Regions from separate parts of the Streptomyces sp. NPDC003036 genome, predicted to be linked through region 3. Evidence: riboswitches for the same ligand, from Rfam matches in the RefSeq annotation. Region 3 holds a riboswitch; each other region holds the start of a gene.
What was found. A riboswitch is a leader RNA that binds a small molecule or an ion and turns the genes downstream of it on or off. The one in region 3 is predicted to bind thiamine pyrophosphate.
Positions count from the first base shown of each region.

Region 1: another riboswitch for thiamine pyrophosphate. It lies ahead of ABZX67_RS08400 (thiamine ABC transporter substrate-binding protein); the one in region 3 lies ahead of thiC (phosphomethylpyrimidine synthase ThiC).
Region 2: another riboswitch for thiamine pyrophosphate. It lies ahead of thiO (glycine oxidase ThiO); the one in region 3 lies ahead of thiC (phosphomethylpyrimidine synthase ThiC).

Region 1 covers NZ_JBEXNO010000008.1:113,844-120,249, reverse strand. Annotated here, with positions in the region: gene rlmN (23S rRNA (adenine(2503)-C(2))-methyltransferase RlmN) at 77-1,189, shown strand; TPP riboswitch at 1,219-1,328, shown strand; gene ABZX67_RS08400 (thiamine ABC transporter substrate-binding protein) at 1,405-2,502, shown strand; gene ABZX67_RS08395 (iron ABC transporter permease) at 2,550-4,154, shown strand; gene ABZX67_RS08390 (ABC transporter ATP-binding protein) at 4,157-5,173, shown strand; gene ABZX67_RS08385 (glutamate--cysteine ligase) at 5,260-6,399, shown strand.
Region 2 covers NZ_JBEXNO010000057.1:9,210-15,615, forward strand. Annotated here, with positions in the region: gene metF (methylenetetrahydrofolate reductase [NAD(P)H]) at 1-367, opposite strand, end outside; gene thiE (thiamine phosphate synthase) at 527-1,177, opposite strand; gene ABZX67_RS30400 (Rv2175c family DNA-binding protein) at 1,275-1,640, opposite strand; gene ABZX67_RS30405 (FAD-dependent oxidoreductase) at 1,738-2,958, opposite strand; TPP riboswitch at 3,071-3,183, shown strand; gene thiO (glycine oxidase ThiO) at 3,181-4,425, shown strand; gene thiS (sulfur carrier protein ThiS) at 4,422-4,622, shown strand; gene ABZX67_RS30420 (thiazole synthase) at 4,626-5,420, shown strand; gene pknB (Stk1 family PASTA domain-containing Ser/Thr kinase) at 5,542-6,406, shown strand, end outside.
Region 3 covers NZ_JBEXNO010000001.1:170,352-176,757, reverse strand. Annotated here, with positions in the region: gene ABZX67_RS00805 (metallophosphoesterase) at 1-791, shown strand, start outside; gene ABZX67_RS00800 (hypothetical protein) at 951-1,805, shown strand; gene thiC (phosphomethylpyrimidine synthase ThiC) at 1,873-3,654, opposite strand; TPP riboswitch at 3,648-3,782, opposite strand; gene ABZX67_RS00790 (YibE/F family protein) at 3,854-5,209, shown strand; gene ABZX67_RS00785 (SsgA family sporulation/cell division regulator) at 5,224-5,658, opposite strand; gene ABZX67_RS00780 (DUF5326 family protein) at 5,944-6,165, opposite strand; gene ABZX67_RS00775 (cupin domain-containing protein) at 6,328-6,406, opposite strand, start outside.

The DNA.
Region 1 (6,406 bases), on a different contig from region 3:
CGTCACGCGGGGATCATCCGGTGAGGTCCCCCGGCTCAGCTCCCGCGGCCTCGTCTTTACTGAGGAGTACCAGGTCATGCCACGCCCCGCCCCGGGAGAGCTCACCTTCGTCGCGCCCCGCGGAGCCGTGAAGCCGCCGCGGCACCTCGCCGACCTCACGCCCGCCGAGCGCAAGGAAGCGGTGGCCGCGATCGGCGAGAAGCCGTTCCGCGCCAAGCAGCTCTCCCAGCACTACTTCGCGCGGTACGCGCACGACCCCGCCGAGTGGACCGACATCCCGGCCGCCTCGCGCGAGAAGCTCGCCGCCGAGCTGCTGCCGGACCTCATGAGCGTCGTACGGCACATCTCGTGCGACGACGACACCACCCGCAAGACCCTGTGGCGGCTGCACGACGGCACGCTCGTCGAATCGGTCCTCATGCGCTACCCGGACCGCGTGACGATGTGCATCTCGTCGCAGGCGGGCTGCGGCATGAACTGCCCCTTCTGCGCCACCGGCCAGGCCGGCCTCGACCGGAACCTGTCGACCGCCGAGATCGTGCACCAGATCGTCGACGGCATGCGGGCGCTCAGGGACGGTGAGGTGCCGGGAGGCCCCGCCCGCCTCTCCAACATCGTCTTCATGGGCATGGGCGAGCCGCTCGCCAACTACAAGCGGGTCGTGGGCGCCATCCGGCGGCTGACCGACCCCGAGCCCGACGGCCTCGGCCTGTCGCAGCGCGGCATCACCGTCTCGACCGTCGGCCTCGTGCCCGCGATGCTGCGCTTCGCCGACGAGGGCTTCAAGTGCCGCCTCGCCGTCTCGCTGCACGCCCCCGACGACGAGCTGCGCGACACGCTGGTCCCCGTCAACACCCGCTGGAAGGTCCGGGAGGTGCTGGACGCCGCCTGGGAGTACGCCGAGAAGTCCGGCCGCCGCGTGTCCATCGAGTACGCCCTCATCCGCGACATCAACGACCAGGCCTGGCGCGGCGACCTGCTGGGTCGCCTCCTCAAGGGCAAGCGCGTCCACGTCAACCTCATCCCGCTGAACCCGACCCCCGGCTCGAAGTGGACCGCCTCGCGCCCCGAGGACGAGAAGGCGTTCGTCGAGGCGATCGCCGCCCACGGCGTACCGGTCACCGTCCGTGACACCCGCGGGCAGGAGATCGACGGCGCCTGTGGACAGCTCGCGGCCGCCGAACGCTGAGCTTGTACTCTGAGCTCGAACACATCTGCATATTCCGACAGGGGAGCGCCACAGCGCTGAGAGTGCAGCACCGTCAGGCTGCAGACCCTCTGAACCTCGCCCAGGTCATTCTGGGTAGGAAGTTCGGTCGTTACTCGAGCTGTTGCGCCCTGCCCATCCCTTCGAGGGGTGGGCGGGGCCGCGTCTCTTCCTGGACACCCCCAGGAGGAATCTCAGTGAGCACCACCAAGAAGATCACGGTCGGCGCCCTCGCCGCCGCGCTGGGCGTCACGACGCTCACCGCCTGCGGCGACGGCGGCTCGGACAAGGCGTCCGACGGCGGCGGTACGAAGTCGAAGACCGTGACGCTCGTCAGCCACGACTCCTTCAACGCCTCCAAGGAGGTCCTGAAGGAGTTCACCAAGGAGACCGGCTACACCGTCAAGGTGCTGAAGAGCGGCGACGCCGGCGAGGCCGTCAACAAGGCGATCCTCACCAAGGGCGCCCCGCAGGGGGACGTCTTCTTCGGCGTCGACAACACCCTGCTCTCGCGCGCCCTCGACAACGGCCTCTTCGAGCCGTACGAGGCCAAGGGCCTGGACCGGGTCCCCGCCGACGTACAGCTCGACAAGGACAAGCACCGCGTCACGCCCGTCGACACCGGCGACATCTGCGTCAACTACGACAAGAAGTACTTCGCGGACAAGAAGCTCGCGCCGCCGCAGACCTTCGACGACCTCGCCAAGCCGCAGTACAAGGACCTCCTCGTGGTCGAGAACCCGGAGCGCTCCTCGCCCGGCCTCGGCTTCCTGCTCGGCACGGCCGCCCAGTACGGCGATGAGGGCTGGCAGGACTACTGGAAGAAGCTGAAGGCCAACGGCGTCAAGGTCGTCGACAGCTGGGAGCTCGCCTACAACCAGGAGTTCTCCGGCTCGGCCGGCGGCAAGCAGGCCAAGGGCGACCGGCCGCTCGTCGTCTCGTACGCCTCCAGCCCGCCGGTCGAGGTGCTCTACGCCGACCCGCAGCCGGCCGAGGCGCCGACCGGGGTCTCCACCGGCACCTGCTTCCGCCAGATCGAGTTCGCCGGCCTGCTGACGGGGGCGAAGAACCCGGAGGGCGGCAAGGCCCTGATCGACTTCATGATCGGCAAGAAGTTCCAGGACGACATGCCGCTCCAGATGTTCGTGAACCCGGTCGCCAAGGACGCGGCGCTGCCGGAGCTCTTCTCCCAGCACGGCGTGACGGTGGACAAGCCGCACACCGTCGCCCCCGAGAAGATCGCCGAGAAGCGTGACGGGTGGATCCGGTCGTGGTCCTCGCTCGTCCTGAAGTAGGCGCCTCCCGCGACCCCCTCAAGCGCGGCGCGCTGCGGGCGGGGCTCATGGTCCTGCCTGTGGCGTTCTTCGCCCTCTTCTTCGCCTACCCCGTCGCCGCGATCGTCGGCCGGGGCCTGCGGGCGGAGGACGGCGCCTGGCGGTTCGGGCGGCTCGGCGAGGTGCTGGGCCGCCCGGACATCCTGGACGTGCTCTGGTTCACCACCTGGCAGGCGCTCGCCTCCACCGCGCTGACGTTGCTGGTCGCGCTGCCCGGCGCGTACGTCTTCGCCCGCTTCGACTTCCGCGGCAAGGGGGTGCTGCGGGCGGTCGTCACCGTGCCGTTCGTGCTGCCGACCGTCGTCGTCGGCACGGCGTTCCTCGCGCTCGTCGGGCGGGGAGGGCTCCTGGACGAGCTGTGGGGCGTGCGGCTGGACACCACCGTGTGGGCGATCCTGCTGGCGCACGTCTTCTTCAACTACGCCGTCGTCGTCCGTACGGTCGGCGGCCTGTGGGCGCAGCTCGACCCGCGCCAGGAGGAGGCCGCGCGGGTGCTCGGCGCCTCCCGTTTCGGGGCGTGGCGGCGGGTGACCCTGCCCGCGCTCGCGCCCGCGGTGGCCGCCGCCGCCCTGATGGTCTTCCTCTTCACGTACACCTCCTTCGGCGTCGTACAGATCCTCGGCGGGCCCGCGTACGCCACGCTGGAGGCGGAGATCTACCGCCAGACCGCGCAGCTGCTCGACCTGGAGACGGCGGCCGTGCTCACGCTGGTGCAGTTCGCGGCCGTCGGCGCCGTCCTCGCCGTGCACGCCCGGACGGTACGCAGGCGGGAGACCGCGCTGAAGCTGGTGGACGCCGCCATGACCGCGCGGAGGCCGCGCGGTGCCGGGCAGTGGGCGCTGCTGGGCACCGTCCTCGTGACGATCGTGCTGCTGCTCGTACTGCCGCTCGCCGTGCTCGTGCAGCGTTCCTTCGACGGGGGGCTCGGTTACTACCGGACGCTCGGGGACGCCGACGCGGGCGGCGGGACCTTCCTCGTGCCGCCGGTCGAGGCGATCGGGAACTCGCTGGAGTACGCGCTCGCCGCCACCGCGATCGCGCTGACCGTCGGGGGGCTCGCGGCCGCGGCGCTCACCCGGCGGGCCGGCCGGCTGGTGCGCGGCTTCGACGCGCTGCTGATGCTGCCGCTCGGCGTGTCCGCCGTCACCGTCGGCTTCGGCTTCCTCATCACGCTGGACGAGCCGCCGCTCGACCTGCGCTCGTCGTGGATCCTGGTGCCGCTGGCCCAGGCCCTCGTCGGCGTGCCCTTCGTCGTACGGACCATGCTGCCGGTGCTGCGGGCCGTGGACGAGCGGCTGCGGGAGGCGGCGGCCGTGCTCGGGGCGTCGCCGTGGCGCGTGTGGCGCGAGGTGGACCTGCCGCTGGTGCGTCGGGCGCTGCTGGTGGCGGCCGGGTTCGCGTTCGCGGTGTCGCTGGGCGAGTTCGGCGCGACCGTCTTCATCGCGCGGCCCGACAACCCGACGCTGCCGGTGGCCGTCGCCCGGCTCCTCGGCCGGCCCGGGGAGCTCACCTACGGACAGGCCATGGCCCTGTCGACGATCCTGATGGTGGTGTGCGCCGTGGCGCTGCTGCTGCTCGAACGTATCCGTGTCAACCGCTCCGGGGAGTTCTGACCATGCTGCGCCTTGACGGCGTGACCGTACGCTTCGGGGCCCGCTCCGCCCTCGACGCGGTGGACCTGGCGGTCGCCGACCACGAGATCGTGTGCGTGCTCGGCCCGAGCGGCAGCGGCAAGTCGACCCTGCTGCGGGTCGTCGCCGGGCTCCAGCCCGTGGACGGCGGCCGGGTGCTGCTAAACGGCGCGGACCAGGCGGGCGTGCCGGTCCACCGGCGCGGCGTCGGGCTGATGTTCCAGGACCACCAGCTCTTCCCGCAGCGGGACGTCGCCGGAAACGTCGCCTTCGGGCTGCGCATGCGCGGCGCCGCCAAGCCGGAACAGGCCGCGCGCGTGACCGAGCTGCTGGAGCTGGTGGGCCTGCCGGGCGCCGAGCGCCGGGCGGTGGCCGCCCTCTCCGGCGGCGAGCAGCAGCGCGTGGCCCTCGCCCGGGCGCTGGCGCCCAGCCCGCGGCTGCTCATGCTCGACGAGCCGCTGGGGCAGCTGGACCGGGGGCTGCGGGAGCGGCTCGTGGTGGAGCTGCGGCACCTGTTCGGGCGGCTCGGGACGACGGTGCTCGCCGTCACGCACGACCAGGGCGAGGCGTTCGCGCTCGCCGACCGGGTCGTGGTGATGCGCGACGGGCGCGTCGAGCAGAGCGGTACGCCGCTGGAGGTGTGGCGCCGCCCGGCCTCCGAGTTCGTCGCCCGCTTCCTGGGCTTCGACAACGTGGTGGCGGCGACGGTCGCCGGCGAGGCGGCCGACACCGCCTGGGGCAAGGTCCCCGTGCCCGCCGGTGCCCCGCAGGGCGCCACCCGCCTGCTGGTCCGCCCCGCCGGCGTCCGGCTCGGCGACCCGGCGGACGGCCTGCGCTGCGAGGTCGACGCCCGCACCTTCCGCGGCCACCACGTCGCCGTCCGGCTCCGCCCGGAGTCCGGCCCGCCGCTGGAGGCGGAGTGCGCGCTGCGCGACGCGCCCGAGGAGGGCGCGGTGGTCGGGGTGACGTTCGCGGCGGACGAGGTCGTGGTGCTGGACTGAGGCGGCGGACGCGTCGTTGACGGTCCGTCAGACCCCTGTCATGGTGGGCAGGTTGCGCACCGCACCCGGCTCAGGCTGGAGGGTCCATGGACGGGTACGGCACTTTGGCGATGGGGGTCGAGGAGGAGCTCCTCCTCGTCGACGCCGCGACCCTGACCGCCGCGCCCGGCGCCCCGGACGTCCTGAAGCACTGCGCGAGCGACGCGGACGAAGCGGCCGGCCGGTTCTCCGCCGAGATCACCACGCTCCAGGTGGAGACCAAGAGCGCCCCGCACCTCGACGCCCGCGACCTGGGCGACGAGTTGCTCGCCCTGCGGCGCACGGTCGCGCGCGCCGCCGAGCGGGAGGGGCTGCGGGTCGTCGCGTCCGGGCTGCCCGTGCTCGGGGACGTCGTCCCGCCGCCCATGACCGAGGGGGAGCGGTTCGCCGAGGGCACGGCGACCTACCGCGCCCTCCACGACGAGATGTCGATGTGCGCCTTCCAGGTGCACATCGACATCCCCGACCTGCCCCGCGCCCTCGACGTCGGCAACCGCCTCCGCCCCTGGCTGCCGGTGCTGCTCGCGCTGGCGGCCAACTCCCCGTACTTCGCGGGCCGCGACACCGGCTACGCCGCGTGGCGCGCGCTCGCCTGGGCGCGCTGGCCGGTGGCCGGGCCACCGCCGTACTTCCACTCGCCCGCGCATTACGAGGACGTCCTCGGCGCCCTGGGGGAGGCGGGCGCACTGATCGATCGCGGGACCGTCTTCTGGGACGTGCGCCCCTCGGCCCGGCTGCCCACCCTGGAGGTGCGTGTCGCCGACACGACCGGCACCGCGGCCGAGTCGGCGTTCCTCGCGGCGCTGGTACGCGCCCTGGTCGCGGTGGCGCTGCGGGAGGGCGAGCGCGGCGCGCCCGCGCCCGCGCCGTCGGCGGAGCTGCTGCGCGCCGCCTACTGGCGGGCGGCCCGGGACGGGCTGGGCGGCATGGGGCTCGACGTGGCCACCGGGAAGGCCGTCCCCGCGCCGCTGCTGGCCGAGCGGATGGTCGCGTACGCCCGTCCGGCGCTCACGCGCCACGGGGACGCCGACCTGGTGGACGCGGGGCTGCGGTGGCTCCTGCGCCACGGCTGCGGGGCCGCCCGACAGCGCGCCGCGGCCGCCGCGGCGGGTTCCCTCGCCGGTGCCGTGCGGTGGCTGGTCGAGCAGACGCGGGCGGAGGGGTTCCCCGATCCGGGCGGGCGTTGACGGGACT
Region 2 (6,406 bases), on a different contig from region 3:
GGTCGCCCCGGACGGCGAGGATGTTGCGGATGTCGGCGTCGGCGTACTGGCCGATCATGTTGCGCAGCTCGGCGATGGTGTGGTCGACCGCGGTGAGGTGCGCGACGGGCGTGAGGGTGGTGTCGGCGGCGATCTGCTCGGTGGCCTTGACGGTCCCGGCACGGGTGGAGCCGCCGGCTCCGTAGGTCACGGAGACGAAGCTCGGCGCCACCGCCTCGACCCGGCGCAGCGCGTTCCAGAGGTTCCGCTCGCCCTTCTCGGTCTTGGGCGCCCAGAACTCGAAGGAGTACGTCGTCTTGCCGGTCGCGAGCAGATCGCGCACGGTGTGGGCGCGATCTGTCCTGGTTGAGGGTGTGCCAAGGGCCATACGGGCAGGTTAACGACGGCGGGTCCGTCACCCAACCGGAGCAGGTGAATTCGTCCGTTTTGCCGGGTTGTTGTCCACCCATCGGACACATCGGGGCCCACGCCCCCTCGGACGACCCCTCGGCGGTCTCCGCTCGGACGGTCTGCTCGGACGACCGGCTCAGGCGGCCCGCTCGCGCACCCGCTTGGCCAGCGACGCCACCGCGGCCGCCGGGTCGTCGGCCTCGGTGATCGCCCGTACGACGACGATCCTGCGCGCACCGGCGTCCAGGACCTGGTCCAGGTTGTCCGCGTCGATGCCCCCGATCGCGAACCAGGGCCGCCGCTGGTCCAGCGACGCGGCGTACCGGACGAGGTCCAGCCCCGGCGCGTACCGCCCGGGCTTGGTGGGCGTCGGCCAGCACGGCCCGGTGCAGAAGTAGTCGACGCCGGGCTCGGCGACCGCCGCGTCGACCTCCGCCTCGCCGTGCGTGGAGCGGCCTATCAGCACCTCGCCACCGAGGATCGCTCGCGCGGCCGGGACCGGCAGGTCGCCCTGGCCCAGGTGCAGCACGTCGGAGCCGATGGCGTGCGCCACGTCGGCCCGGTCGTTCACCGCGAGCAGCTTGCCGTGGCGGCGGCAGGCGTCCGCGAACACCTCCAGGTGCTCCAGCTCCTCGCCGGCCTCCATGCCCTTGTCGCGCAGCTGGACGATGTCCACACCGGAGGCGAGCACGGCGTCGAGGAACTCGGGCAGGTCCCCCTGGCGCTTCCGGGCGTCCGTGCACAGGTACAGCCGGGCGTCGGACAGGAGCGCGCGTGCGGTGGCCATCAGAGGTTCCCCCCGTTGGTGCGGTGGTGTACGGACCGGCCGCGCGCGAGCGCGGGCCGGCCCGTACACCACCTGGTGTCGGTGTTCGTTCGGTTCGTCAGACGGCGAGCGCCTGGGCTCGGCGCTTCACCTCCGTGCCGCGATTCTCGCTGAGCGCCTGCGCGGGCGTGCCCGGCAGGGACGGGTCGGGGGTGAAGAGCCACTCCAGCATCTCTTCGTCGGTGAAGCCGTCGTCCCGCAGCAGCGTCAGGGTCCCGGAGAGGCCCTTGAGGACCTTGCCGTCCTTGATGAAGGCGGCAGGGACCTGCAGCGTCCGGTTCTCACCGCGGCGCACGGCGATCAGCTGGCCCTCCTTGACCAGCTGCCGCACGCGCGTCACCTCGACATCCAGCATTTCCGCGATGTCGGGCAGGTGGAGCCAGGCGGGGACGAGAGCATCGATCTTTGCGTCAATCTCGGTCACGGGACAAGCGTGCCATCCCGGACTGACACGCGGTACCCGGGCTGGGCCGAGGGCGCGTCGCAAGCGCCACGGAGCCACGGAAACAGCGAGACACGTCCTACGCCAGAGCCGCGGCCTTCAGGGGTACGGACGGGTCGGCGACCTGTTCCGCGTCGAGCGGTGTGCCCGCTTCGATCAGCTTGCGGCCCTGCGCCAGGTCCCGGGGGCGGCCGACCGCCAGCAGGGCGACCAGGACGTTCTCCCGCAGCCACGCGACGGACCAGGAGGCACCGGCCGGATCGCCGCGCCACACCATCGCGTCAGCGGCCCCGTGGTGGCCCGCGTACTGCACGAAGCGGCCGAACTGCTCGGACCAGAAGTACGGCACCGGGTCGTACGGGTGCGGCGCCTCGCCCACGATCCCGGCCGCGACCGTGCGCGGCCCCTGGAGGGCGTTGTCCCAGTGGTGGACCAGCAGCCGCTCGCCGTAGCGGGCGGAGGGGAAGGAGGCGCAGTCGCCGACGGCGTACACATCGGGCACGGAGGTGCGCAGGTGGTCGTCCGCGAGGACGGCGCCGGCGGTGCCGAGGGCGATGCCGGAGCCGGTCAGCCAGTCGGTGGCGGGCCGGGCGCCGATGCCGACGACCACCGCCCCGGCGGGCAGGATCCGGCCGTCCTCCAGGGCCACCTCGCCCGGTTCGACGTGCCCCACGCGCGCGTCGGTCAGGAGTTTGGCGCCGGCCTCCTCGTACCAGTCGGCCATCGGAGCGGCGACCTCGGCCGGCAGGGCGCCCGCCAGCGGCCGTTCCGCGGCCTCCACGACCGTCACCGCGCAGCCCGCCTCGAGGGCGGCCGTGGTGAACTCGGCACCGATCCAGCCGGCGCCGACGACCACGATGTCGTGCTGCGCGGCGAGGACGGGGCGCAGCCGCTCGGCGTCGTCGAGGGTGCGCAGCAGATGGACGCCGGGGACGCCCTCGGAGCCGGGCAGCGCCAGGGGCACGGCGCCGGTCGCGATGACCAGCACGTCGTAGGGAACGGGTCCCTCCTCCGTGTCGATCTCGTGCGCGAGGGGGCGTACGCCGGTCACGGACAGGCCCAGGCGCAGGTCGATGGAGAGGGCTTCGAAGTCGACCTCGAAGGCGGAGCCCTCCGCCGTGCCGAGCAGGACCGCCTTGGACAGCGGCGGGCGGTCGTACGGCTGGTGCGGCTCGGCGCCGATCAGCAGCACCGGCCCCGTGAAGCCCTGTTCGCGCAGGGCCACGGCGGTCTGTACACCGGCTATTCCGGCTCCGACGATGACGACGCGCCGCTCGGCCGCGGGCCGCTCTGTATGCATCTCTGTATGCATCCGCTCGCTCACGCGATCACCATACGTAGGTGACGCGATGTCGGGCCAGAGTGAAGACACCCTTACTGCCCGTTGAGCGGTCGGGTTAGGCTGGCCGCCGTAGAGCACTCGCGGGAGCCCGGACGCACCGGGCTGAGAGGGAGGCTGGACGGCCTCCGACCGTACGAACCTGATCCGGGTCATGCCGGCGAAGGGAGGGGCTGGACGCCCATGCATCCACGTGGATCGACACGTACGGGATCGACACGTACAGGCTCGGCTGTCTCGGATGTCCTCGTCATCGGGGGCGGGATCATCGGCCTGGTCACGGCCTGGCGGGCGGCGCGGCGGGGGCTGCGCACCGCCGTCGTCGACCCCGAGCCGGGCGGCGGGGCCGCCCAGGTCGCGGCGGGCATGCTCGCCGCGGTCACCGAGCTCCACTACGGCGAGGAGACGCTCCTCGCCCTCAACCTCGCGTCGGCGCGCCGCTACCCGGACTTCGTCGCCGAGCTCCGGGACGCGTCGGGCGGCCTCGACGTCGGCTACCGCGCGTGCGGCACGCTGGCCGTCGCGCTGGACGCCGACGACCGCGCCCATCTGCGTGAGCTGCACGCGCTGCAGAGCCGCTGCGGCCTGGACTCCGAGTGGCTCAACGGCCGCGAGTGCCGCCGTCTGGAGCCCATGCTGGCGCCCGGCGTACGCGGCGGGCTGCGGGTGGACGGCGACCACCAGGTCGATCCGCGGCGGCTCGCGGCGGCCCTGGTCGCCGCGTGCGAGCGGGCCGGGGTGGTCTTCCACCGCGGCTGGGCGGACCGGCTGACGGTGGTGCGGGAGCGGGCCGCCGGGGCGGTCTTGAAGGACGGCACGGAACTCGCCGCCGATCAGGTGGTGCTGGCCGCGGGGAGCCTCAGCGGCCGGCTCGGCGGCGTACCGGACGATGTGCTTCCGCCGGTACGGCCCGTCAAGGGGCAGGTGCTGCGTCTGACGGTGCCGCGCGCGTACGCGCCGTTCCTCTCCCGGACGGTGCGGGCGGTGGTACGCGGCAGCCATGTCTACCTCGTGCCGCGTGAGAACGGCGAGCTGGTCGTCGGCGCCACGAGCGAGGAGCTCGGCTGGGACACCACGGTCACCGCGGGCGGGGTCTACGAGCTGCTGCGCGACGCGCACGAGCTGGTGCCGGGGATCACCGAGCTGCCGCTGACCGAGACCCGCGCGGGGCTGCGCCCGGGCTCGCCCGACAACGCGCCGCTGCTGGGCCCGAGCGCCCTGCCGGGGCTGCACCTGGCGACCGGGCACTACCGCAACGGGGTGCTGCTGACGCCGGTCACCGGGGACGTGATGGCCGAGGTGCTGGTGAGCGGTGAGCTGCCGGAGCAGGCGCGTCCGTTCGCCCCGGACCGCTTCTCCGCGGCCCCCTCCTCTGCCTCTTCCGCCCCCTCTTCCGTCTCTTCCGTCTCTCCGGTTGGAGTGTCATGAACGTCTCCGTGAACGGCGAGGCCCGCGAGCTCGCCGCCCCGACCACGCTCGACGCGCTGGTCGCCACCCTCACCACCGCGCCGTCCGGTGTCGCCGCCGCCGTCAACGAGACCGTCGTCCCGCGCAGCCAGTGGGCCGGGACGCTGCTCGGCGACGGCGACCGCGTCGAGGTCCTGACCGCGGTCCAGGGGGGCTGAACCATGGCGGACGACCGTCTCACCATCGCCGGGACCGCCTTCGACTCCCGGCTGATCATGGGTACGGGCGGGGCGCCCAGCCTCGACGTACTGGAACGCGCCCTCGCCGCCAGCGGCACCGAGCTGACGACCGTGGCGATGCGCCGGCTCGACCCGACCGTCCGGGGCTCGGTCCTGTCCGTCCTCGACAAGCTGGGCATCCGCGTCCTGCCGAACACCGCGGGCTGCTTCACCGCGGGCGAGGCGGTCCTGACGGCCCGACTCGCGCGGGAGGCGCTCGGCACGGACTGGATCAAGCTGGAGGTGGTGGCCGACGAGCGGACGCTGCTGCCCGATCCCGTCGAGCTGCTCGACGCGGCCGAGACGCTGGTCGACGACGGCTTCACGGTCCTGCCGTACACCAACGACGACCCGGTGCTCGCGCGCAAGCTGGAGGACGTCGGCTGTGCGGCGATCATGCCGCTCGGCTCGCCGATCGGCTCGGGGCTCGGCATCCGCAACCCGCACAACTTCCAGCTGATCGTGGAGCACGCGCGCGTGCCGGTGATCCTGGACGCGGGCGCCGGTACGGCATCCGACGCGGCGCTCGCCATGGAGCTCGGCTGCTCGGCGGTGATGCTGGCCTCGGCGGTGACGCGGGCGCAGGAGCCGGTGCTGATGGCCGAGGCGATGCGCCACGCGGTCGAGGCGGGCCGCCTCGCGTACCGCGCCGGGAGGATCCCGCGCCGGCACTTCGCGGAGGCGTCGTCCCCGCTGGAGGGGCGCGCGGTCCTGGACCCGGAGCGGCCGGCGTTCTGACGTGCGCGTGTGACACCGCCGGGCCCGCGGGCCCTCGGCGGTGTCACAGCTCGGCTGCAGTCGCGCCGGGGGTCCGTACGGGGCGGCGGGGGTGTCGGTGCGGGCTCGTAGACTCGGGCGGGTGGATACGACCCTGCACGACCCGCTCGTGGGCCAGCTGCTCGACGGCCGCTACCGAGTCGAGGCGCGCATCGCCGTCGGGGGCATGGCCACGGTGTACCGGGCCCTGGACACCCGGCTCGACCGGGTGCTCGCGCTCAAGGTGATGCACCCCGCCCTCGCGACGGACGCGACCTTCGTCGAGCGCTTCATCCGCGAGGCCAAGTCCGTGGCGCGGCTCTCGCACCCGAATGTGGTGGGGGTCTTCGACCAGGGCGCCGACGGGGCCTACGTGTACCTCGCCATGGAGTACGTCGCGGGCTGCACCCTCCGCGACGTGCTGCGCGAGCGCGGCGCACTGCGCCCGCGGGCCGCGCTCGACATCCTGGAGCCGGTGCTGGCCGCGCTGGGCGCCGCGCACCGGGCGGGCTTCGTCCACCGGGACATGAAGCCGGAGAACGTCCTGATCGGGGACGATGGCCGGGTCAAGGTCGCCGACTTCGGGCTCGTACGGGCCGTCGGCGCCGCCACCAACACCACCGGGTCCGTGCTCGGCACCGTGTCGTACCTGGCGCCGGAGCAGATCGAGGATGGCGCCGCCGACACCCGTACCGATGTGTACGCGTGCGGTGTGGTCCTGTACGAGATGCTGACCGGCGCCAAGCCGCACTCCGGCGACACGCCCGCCCAGGTCCTCTACCAGCACCTGAACGCCGACGTGCCGGCCCCGTCCGCCGCCGTGCCGGGGCTCGCGGTGGAGCTGGACGAGCTGGTGGCGCTGGCCACGGCCCGCAACCCCGAGGTCCGCCCGTACGACGCCGTGGCGCTCCTCGCGCACGCCCGCGAGGCCCGGGCCGCGCTCGGCGACGAGCAGCTGGACCTGGACC
Region 3 (6,406 bases):
TCCACGGGTACCTCGACGAGCTGATCGCCGCGCTGCGCGAGCAGGGGCTCATCGACGCCGACGGGCACTGGTCCGCGGGCAACGCCCGCCTCTGGTTCCTCGGCGACTTCACCGACCGGGGCCCCGACGGCATCGGCGTCATCGACCTCGTCATGCGGCTGTCCGCCGAGGCCGCGGCTGCCGGCGGCTACTGCAAGGCCCTGATGGGCAACCACGAGCTGCTGCTGATCGGCGCCAAGCGGTTCGGCGACACCCCGGTCAACTCCGGCGCGGGCACCGCCACCTTCCAGGCCGCCTGGCTCCTCAACGGCGGCCAGAAGAGCGACATGGACCGGCTCCAGGACGTCCACCTCCAGTGGATGTCCCGGCTGGACGCGATCGTCGAGGAGGACGGCCACCTGCTGCTCCACTCCGACACCACCGCCTACCTGGAGTACGGCTCCACCATCGAGGACGTCAACGACACCGTCCACGAGATCCTCACCCGCAACGACGCCGACGAGTGCTGGGACCTGTTCCGCAAGCTCACCAAGCGCTTCGCCTTCCGGGACGAGGGCGGCCCCATGGCCGTACGCGAGCTGCTGGCGGCCTACGGCGGACAGCGCATCGTCCACGGCCACAGCCCGATCCCGTACCTGCTCGGGGAAGTCGGCTCCGAGGACGGCGAGGACGGCGGCGGCCCGTCCGTCGAGGGGCCGCACGTGTACGCGGACGGGCTCGCGATCGCCATGGACGGCGGGGTGACCATGGCCGGAAAGCTGCTGGTCGTTCAGCTCCCCTTGTACAACTGAGCCATAACTCGTCCCGAGCCGGACCAGCGTTTTCCGGAATTCCTCTGTCACCCCCCGCCATAACCGCTCTACCATCGGGTTATCCGTAGCAGGCTCTCCTCCGTTTCCGCCCAACTGCCCGTTCTACGCGGGCAAACCGGCCCTACGGAGCATCGGGGGATGCACATGAACAGCGCTCCGCACCTGCTGACCGAGGACCGCTCCGAGTACGAGCGCCTCCTCGACGAGGCACTGCGCAACGCGCACGAACGTCCGGAACTCGCCGCGATCGGGCAGCGGCTGAACGCCGAACAGCTGCGCACCATGGCCCTGAACGCGACGGCGCTCATCACCGCGGCCGCCGCCGCCGAGTACGACCACTTCGTGAAGGTGCGCGAGGAGTCGCGTACGCCCACGCGCCTGTCCGCCATCGACTCCCTGCTGTCCGGCTCCGACGACGAGTCGGCGGACGGCCCGGGCGCCGGGCTCGGTGTCGTCGTCACCGTGCTCGCACCGGTGCTCGCCGGCACCGCCGCGCTCATCTTCCTGCTCGTCGGCTATCTGCTCATGGCCCTCGACCCGGCGCCGTCGTTCGCGAAGCCGCTGCTCACCGCCGGGTGGTTCTTCGCCGGCGTCACGGCGCTCGGCATTCTGGTCGCCGCCGTCGGCCTGCTGGTCACGGCCCTGCGCAACAGCTCGACGCAGGTGTCCGCCCAGGAGCCCGGAGGTGAACTGCCGGACGAGATCGGCCGGGCGCGAGAGGCATGGCGGCATGCCCTCCTGGAGCGGGGCATCTTGCCGTTCCTGCGCGACGCCCTGGCCGACCCGAGCGCCGACCCGACCTCCGGCGTCCCGCCGCGCCCGCTCGGGCGGATCCCGAAGGTCGGTTACAGCGGGCCGGACTTCTCCAGCCCGAGCGAGGGCGGTTCGGCGTCGCGGCCGGCCTTCACCAGCCCGGACTTCACCAGCCCCGACTTCGCCGGGCCGGAGTTCGGGAGCCGGGACTTCGGCGGCCCCGAGCACCGGTCGGAATGACCGGTGCACCGGGGCGTGTGTTTCACGTGAAACATCCGTTCGCACCCGCGTGAGCGGGTCCGCGGTGTCAGTCCGCCAGCGGCAGGTAGACCCGGTTCCCGGCGGCGGCGAACTCCGCCGACTTCTCCGCCATCCCCGCCTCGATCTCGTCCTGCTTGAGATCCCCGCCGTGCTCCCGCCGGATGTCCTGCGAGATCTTCATCGAGCAGAACTTCGGACCGCACATCGAGCAGAAGTGCGCGGTCTTCGCCGGCTCGGCGGGCAGCGTCTCGTCGTGGAACTCCCGCGCCGTGTCCGGGTCGAGGGCCAGGTTGAACTGGTCCTCCCACCGGAACTCGAACCGCGCGTCCGACAGCGCGTCGTCCCACTCCTGCGCGCCCGGGTGCCCCTTGGCCAGGTCCGCCGCGTGCGCGGCGATCTTGTACGTGATGACACCGGTCTTCACGTCGTCCCGGTTCGGAAGGCCGAGGTGCTCCTTCGGCGTGACGTAGCAGAGCATCGCGGTGCCCCACCAGGCGATCATCGCGGCGCCGATACCCGAGGTGATGTGGTCGTAGGCGGGCGCCACGTCGGTGGTCAGCGGGCCGAGCGTGTAGAACGGCGCCTCCTCGCAGATCTCCTGCTGGAGGTCGATGTTCTCCTTGATCTTGTGCATCGGGACATGGCCCGGGCCCTCGATCATCGTCTGGACGTTGTGCCGCTTGGCGATCTGGTTCAGCTCGCCGAGCGTCCGCAGCTCCGCGAACTGCGCCTCGTCGTTGGCGTCCGCGATCGAGCCGGGCCGCAGGCCGTCACCGAGCGAGAACGTCACGTCGTACGCGGCGAGGATCTCGCAGAGCTCCTCGAAGTTCTCGTACAGGAACGACTCCTTGTGGTGCGCCAGGCACCACGCGGCCATGATGGAGCCGCCGCGTGAGACGATGCCGGTCTTGCGGCGCGCCGTCAGCGGCACGTACCGCAGGAGCACGCCGGCGTGGACGGTCATGTAGTCGACGCCCTGCTCGGCCTGCTCGATGACCGTGTCCTTGTAGATGTCCCAGGTCAGTTCCTCGGCCCTGCCGTCGACCTTCTCCAGCGCCTGGTAGAGCGGCACGGTGCCGATCGGGACGGGCGAGTTGCGCAGCACCCACTCGCGGGTGGTGTGGATGTTGCGGCCGGTGGAGAGGTCCATGACCGTGTCGGCACCCCAGCGGGTGGCCCAGGTCATCTTCTCCACCTCCTCCTCGATGGACGAGGTGACCGCGGAGTTGCCGATGTTGGCGTTGACCTTCACCAGGAACCGCTTGCCGATGATCATCGGCTCGATCTCCGGGTGGTTGACGTTCGCCGGCAGCACCGCGCGGCCCGCCGCGATCTCCTCGCGGACGACCTCCGGGGATACGTTCTCGCGGATCGCGACGTACTCCATCTCCGGCGTGATCTCGCCACGGCGGGCGTACGCGAGCTGCGTCACCGCCTGTCCGTCACGGCCCCGGCGGGGCTGGCGCGGACGGCCCGGGAAGACGGCGTCGAGGTTGCGCAGCCCGCCGCGCGGCGAGGTGTGCTTGATCCCGTCGTCCTCGGGGCGCACCGGGCGGCCGGCGTACTCCTCGGTGTCGCCGCGCCCGATGATCCAGTTCTCCCGCAGCGGTGGCAGGCCGCGGCGTACGTCGGTCTCGACATTCGGATCGGTGTACGGCCCTGACGTGTCGTACAGCGTCACGTCCTTGCCGTTGGTGAGGTGCACCTTGCGGACCGGCACACGGAGGTCGGGGCGCGAGCCCTCGAGGTACCCCTTGTGCCATCCGATGGACTTCCCGGCCTCGTCGTTCTGGTTCGAGGCAGGCGTGCGTGCGTCCTGAACGGTCATCGTGACCTACTCCCTACGCCGGCATTACCCGGTAACAGGTTCGGCGGTCGACGCAGCGTTTCCCGTACGTCTCGTACGGAGATCAGCGCCCTCTCAGCCCGGTGCTCCGAGCTCCCGCGTGTGCAAAGGTGTCACCACGCTAGCGTCCTTGCGGCCGCGCTGAACAGAGGGGGCCCCACGTTCTTGCGATGATCGGTCCGTGACTTCCTCGCACGAGACACCTGAGCCGGACCGGCACGCACTCGGTCATGCGCACGGCCATGCGCACAGCCACGGCCCTGCCGCGCCGGTCTCCCGGCATCTGCGCAAGGTCATCGCGGCCGTACTGATCCCCTTCGCCACGGCGGTCGTCGTCGGTCTCGCCATCTTGTGGCCAGGCGGCGCCCCGGCCCACGAACGCACCGGTGTGGGCTTCGACCGGCAGACCGAGCAAGGCACGGTCGTCCGCGTCGAGCGGGTGGACTGCAAGGACGTGAACGCCGCTCAGGTCCCACCGACCGGTGACACGACGACACCCCAGGGGCGCGAGGCGGTCAACGCCCAGCAGGGCAAGTGCGCGAAGGCGACGGTCGAGGTCACCACGGGCGAGGACAAGGGCCGCACGTTCGTCGAGGTGGTCCAGCCGGACTCGCCCCGCCAACTGGACGAAGGCCAGGGCGTCGTGGTGGCGTACGCGCCCGACGCCCCCCGCGATCTGCAGTACTCCGTCACGGACGTGGACCGCAGGATCCCGGTGGCGCTGCTCGCCGGCGTCTTCGCGCTGGCGGTGGTGGCCGTCGGCCGGATGCGCGGTCTGATGGCGCTGACCGCCCTCGCCTTGAGCTTCCTCGTCCTGACGCTCTTCATCCTCCCGGCGATCCTGCAGGGGTCCAACCCACTGGTCGTCGCGGTGGTGGGGTCGAGCGCGATCATGCTGATGGCGCTCTACCTGTGCCACGGCCTGACCGCGCGGACATCGGTGGCGGTGCTGGGCACGCTCATCTCACTGCTGCTGATCGGCCTGCTGGGCTCCGCTTTCATCGGCTGGGCGTCGCTCACCGGCAACACCGACGACTACACCGGCCTGATCCACGGGCTCTACCCGAACATCGACATGTCCGGTCTTCTGCTGGCCGGCGTGATCATCGGTTCGCTGGGCGTGCTCGACGATGTGACGGTGACCCAGACGTCAGCCGTGTGGGAACTGCACCAGGCGGACCCGTCGATGGGCCCGCGGGCGCTGTACCGGGCCGGTATCCGCATCGGCCGCGACCACATCGCCTCGGTGGTCAACACGCTGGTGCTGGCGTACGCGGGCGCGGCGCTCCCGCTGCTGCTGCTCTTCTCCATCGCGCAGAGCAGCGTGGGGACGGTCGCCAACAGCGAGATCGTGGCCCAGGAGATCGTACGGACGCTGGTCGGCTCGATCGGGCTGGTCGCCTCGGTGCCGGTCACCACCGCGCTGGCCGCGCTCGTCGTCTCCGCCGACCGGCCGGGCACCGCCGGAGGGACGGGGCCCGCCGCCGCGGCGGCCACGACGGGCCGGGGCGGCCGGGGCCGCCGGCGCAAGAGGTGACCGGCCCTGGAGGGTCAGCCGGCGTTCTCCTCGGCGAGGATCCGGCCGAGCGCATCCTCCAGGTCCTGCTCGAAGTCACCGAGCGTGAGCTCCTGCCCCAGGGGCACCAGCTTGTCGGTGCGGTCCAGGAACGCCACCAGCGGTGGCGCGCTCGCGCGGAAGAGCGCCCGGTCGGCGCCGACCTGCAAGCGGATGCTGACGTCCGACAGGTCCTCCGGCCCGGTCGGCGTGATGTGGACGTCTCCCTCGCCGCTCGGTGCGTTGATCCCGTCGAGCAGCAGCTCGCGTCCGAACGCCCAGGTCACCGGGGCGTCCCCGGGCAGGTGGAAGGTCATCCGGACCGCGAAGGGATCCTTCGTCTCGTACCCGAGCTCGACCGGAATCCTGAAGCAGAGCTCCTCGGAAACGATGAAACTCATCAGGACCTCGGCCTGAACCGACTCGCGCATCATGTACCCCGCAGTGGATGAAGCAGTGGTGAACAACGCCCTCTTGGTTTAATCGTCATCGTCCTGGAGGGACTAGAGGATCACAAGGAGTGAGTTTTCTGGTACTGCGGGCGACTCGATCTTGCTGCGACGATTCTGCACAGCCGCGCCGTGTCGCCGAGGAAGGCTGCCACTCTATGGGCAGCCTCCTGCCGGGGCGGGGTTTCGCGGGGGCCGTTCCCCCGCCCGGGCTAACACCCGGGCAGGTGGCCGGATACGGGAAGGGGCGGGGGAAGACCGCCGCCGTCACCAGTCGCTGCGGGACGACGAGGATGACGAGGACGACGTGAACTTCCGTACGACGTAGATCAGTCCGCCGACGAGCGCGACGAACACCAGCACCTTGAACAGCAGCCCGACCAGCATGACGACCGCGCTCGCGATCAGGCCACCGAAGACCAGCACCGCGATGAGGGGTATGGCAACCCACTTCACCCACCACGGCAGCCCCACCAGAAGCTCCTTCACCGCCATCGTCCCTGCCTCGTCTCTCTGCGCCGCCGGATCTGTGGACCTTGACGTCTTCGATGCTAGGCGCGCAGGGGCGGCCGGCGGGGGCTCCGCGCCCCTCGCTCTCCCCTGATCCTTCCCCTAGGGTCTGACGGATCCAGGGCGGCTTCGCGGCCGGGGTCAGCTCTCGGGCGGAGAGAACACCACCAGCACCCGCAGGTCCTCGGTGATGTGGTGGAACTTGTGCGGCACACCGGCC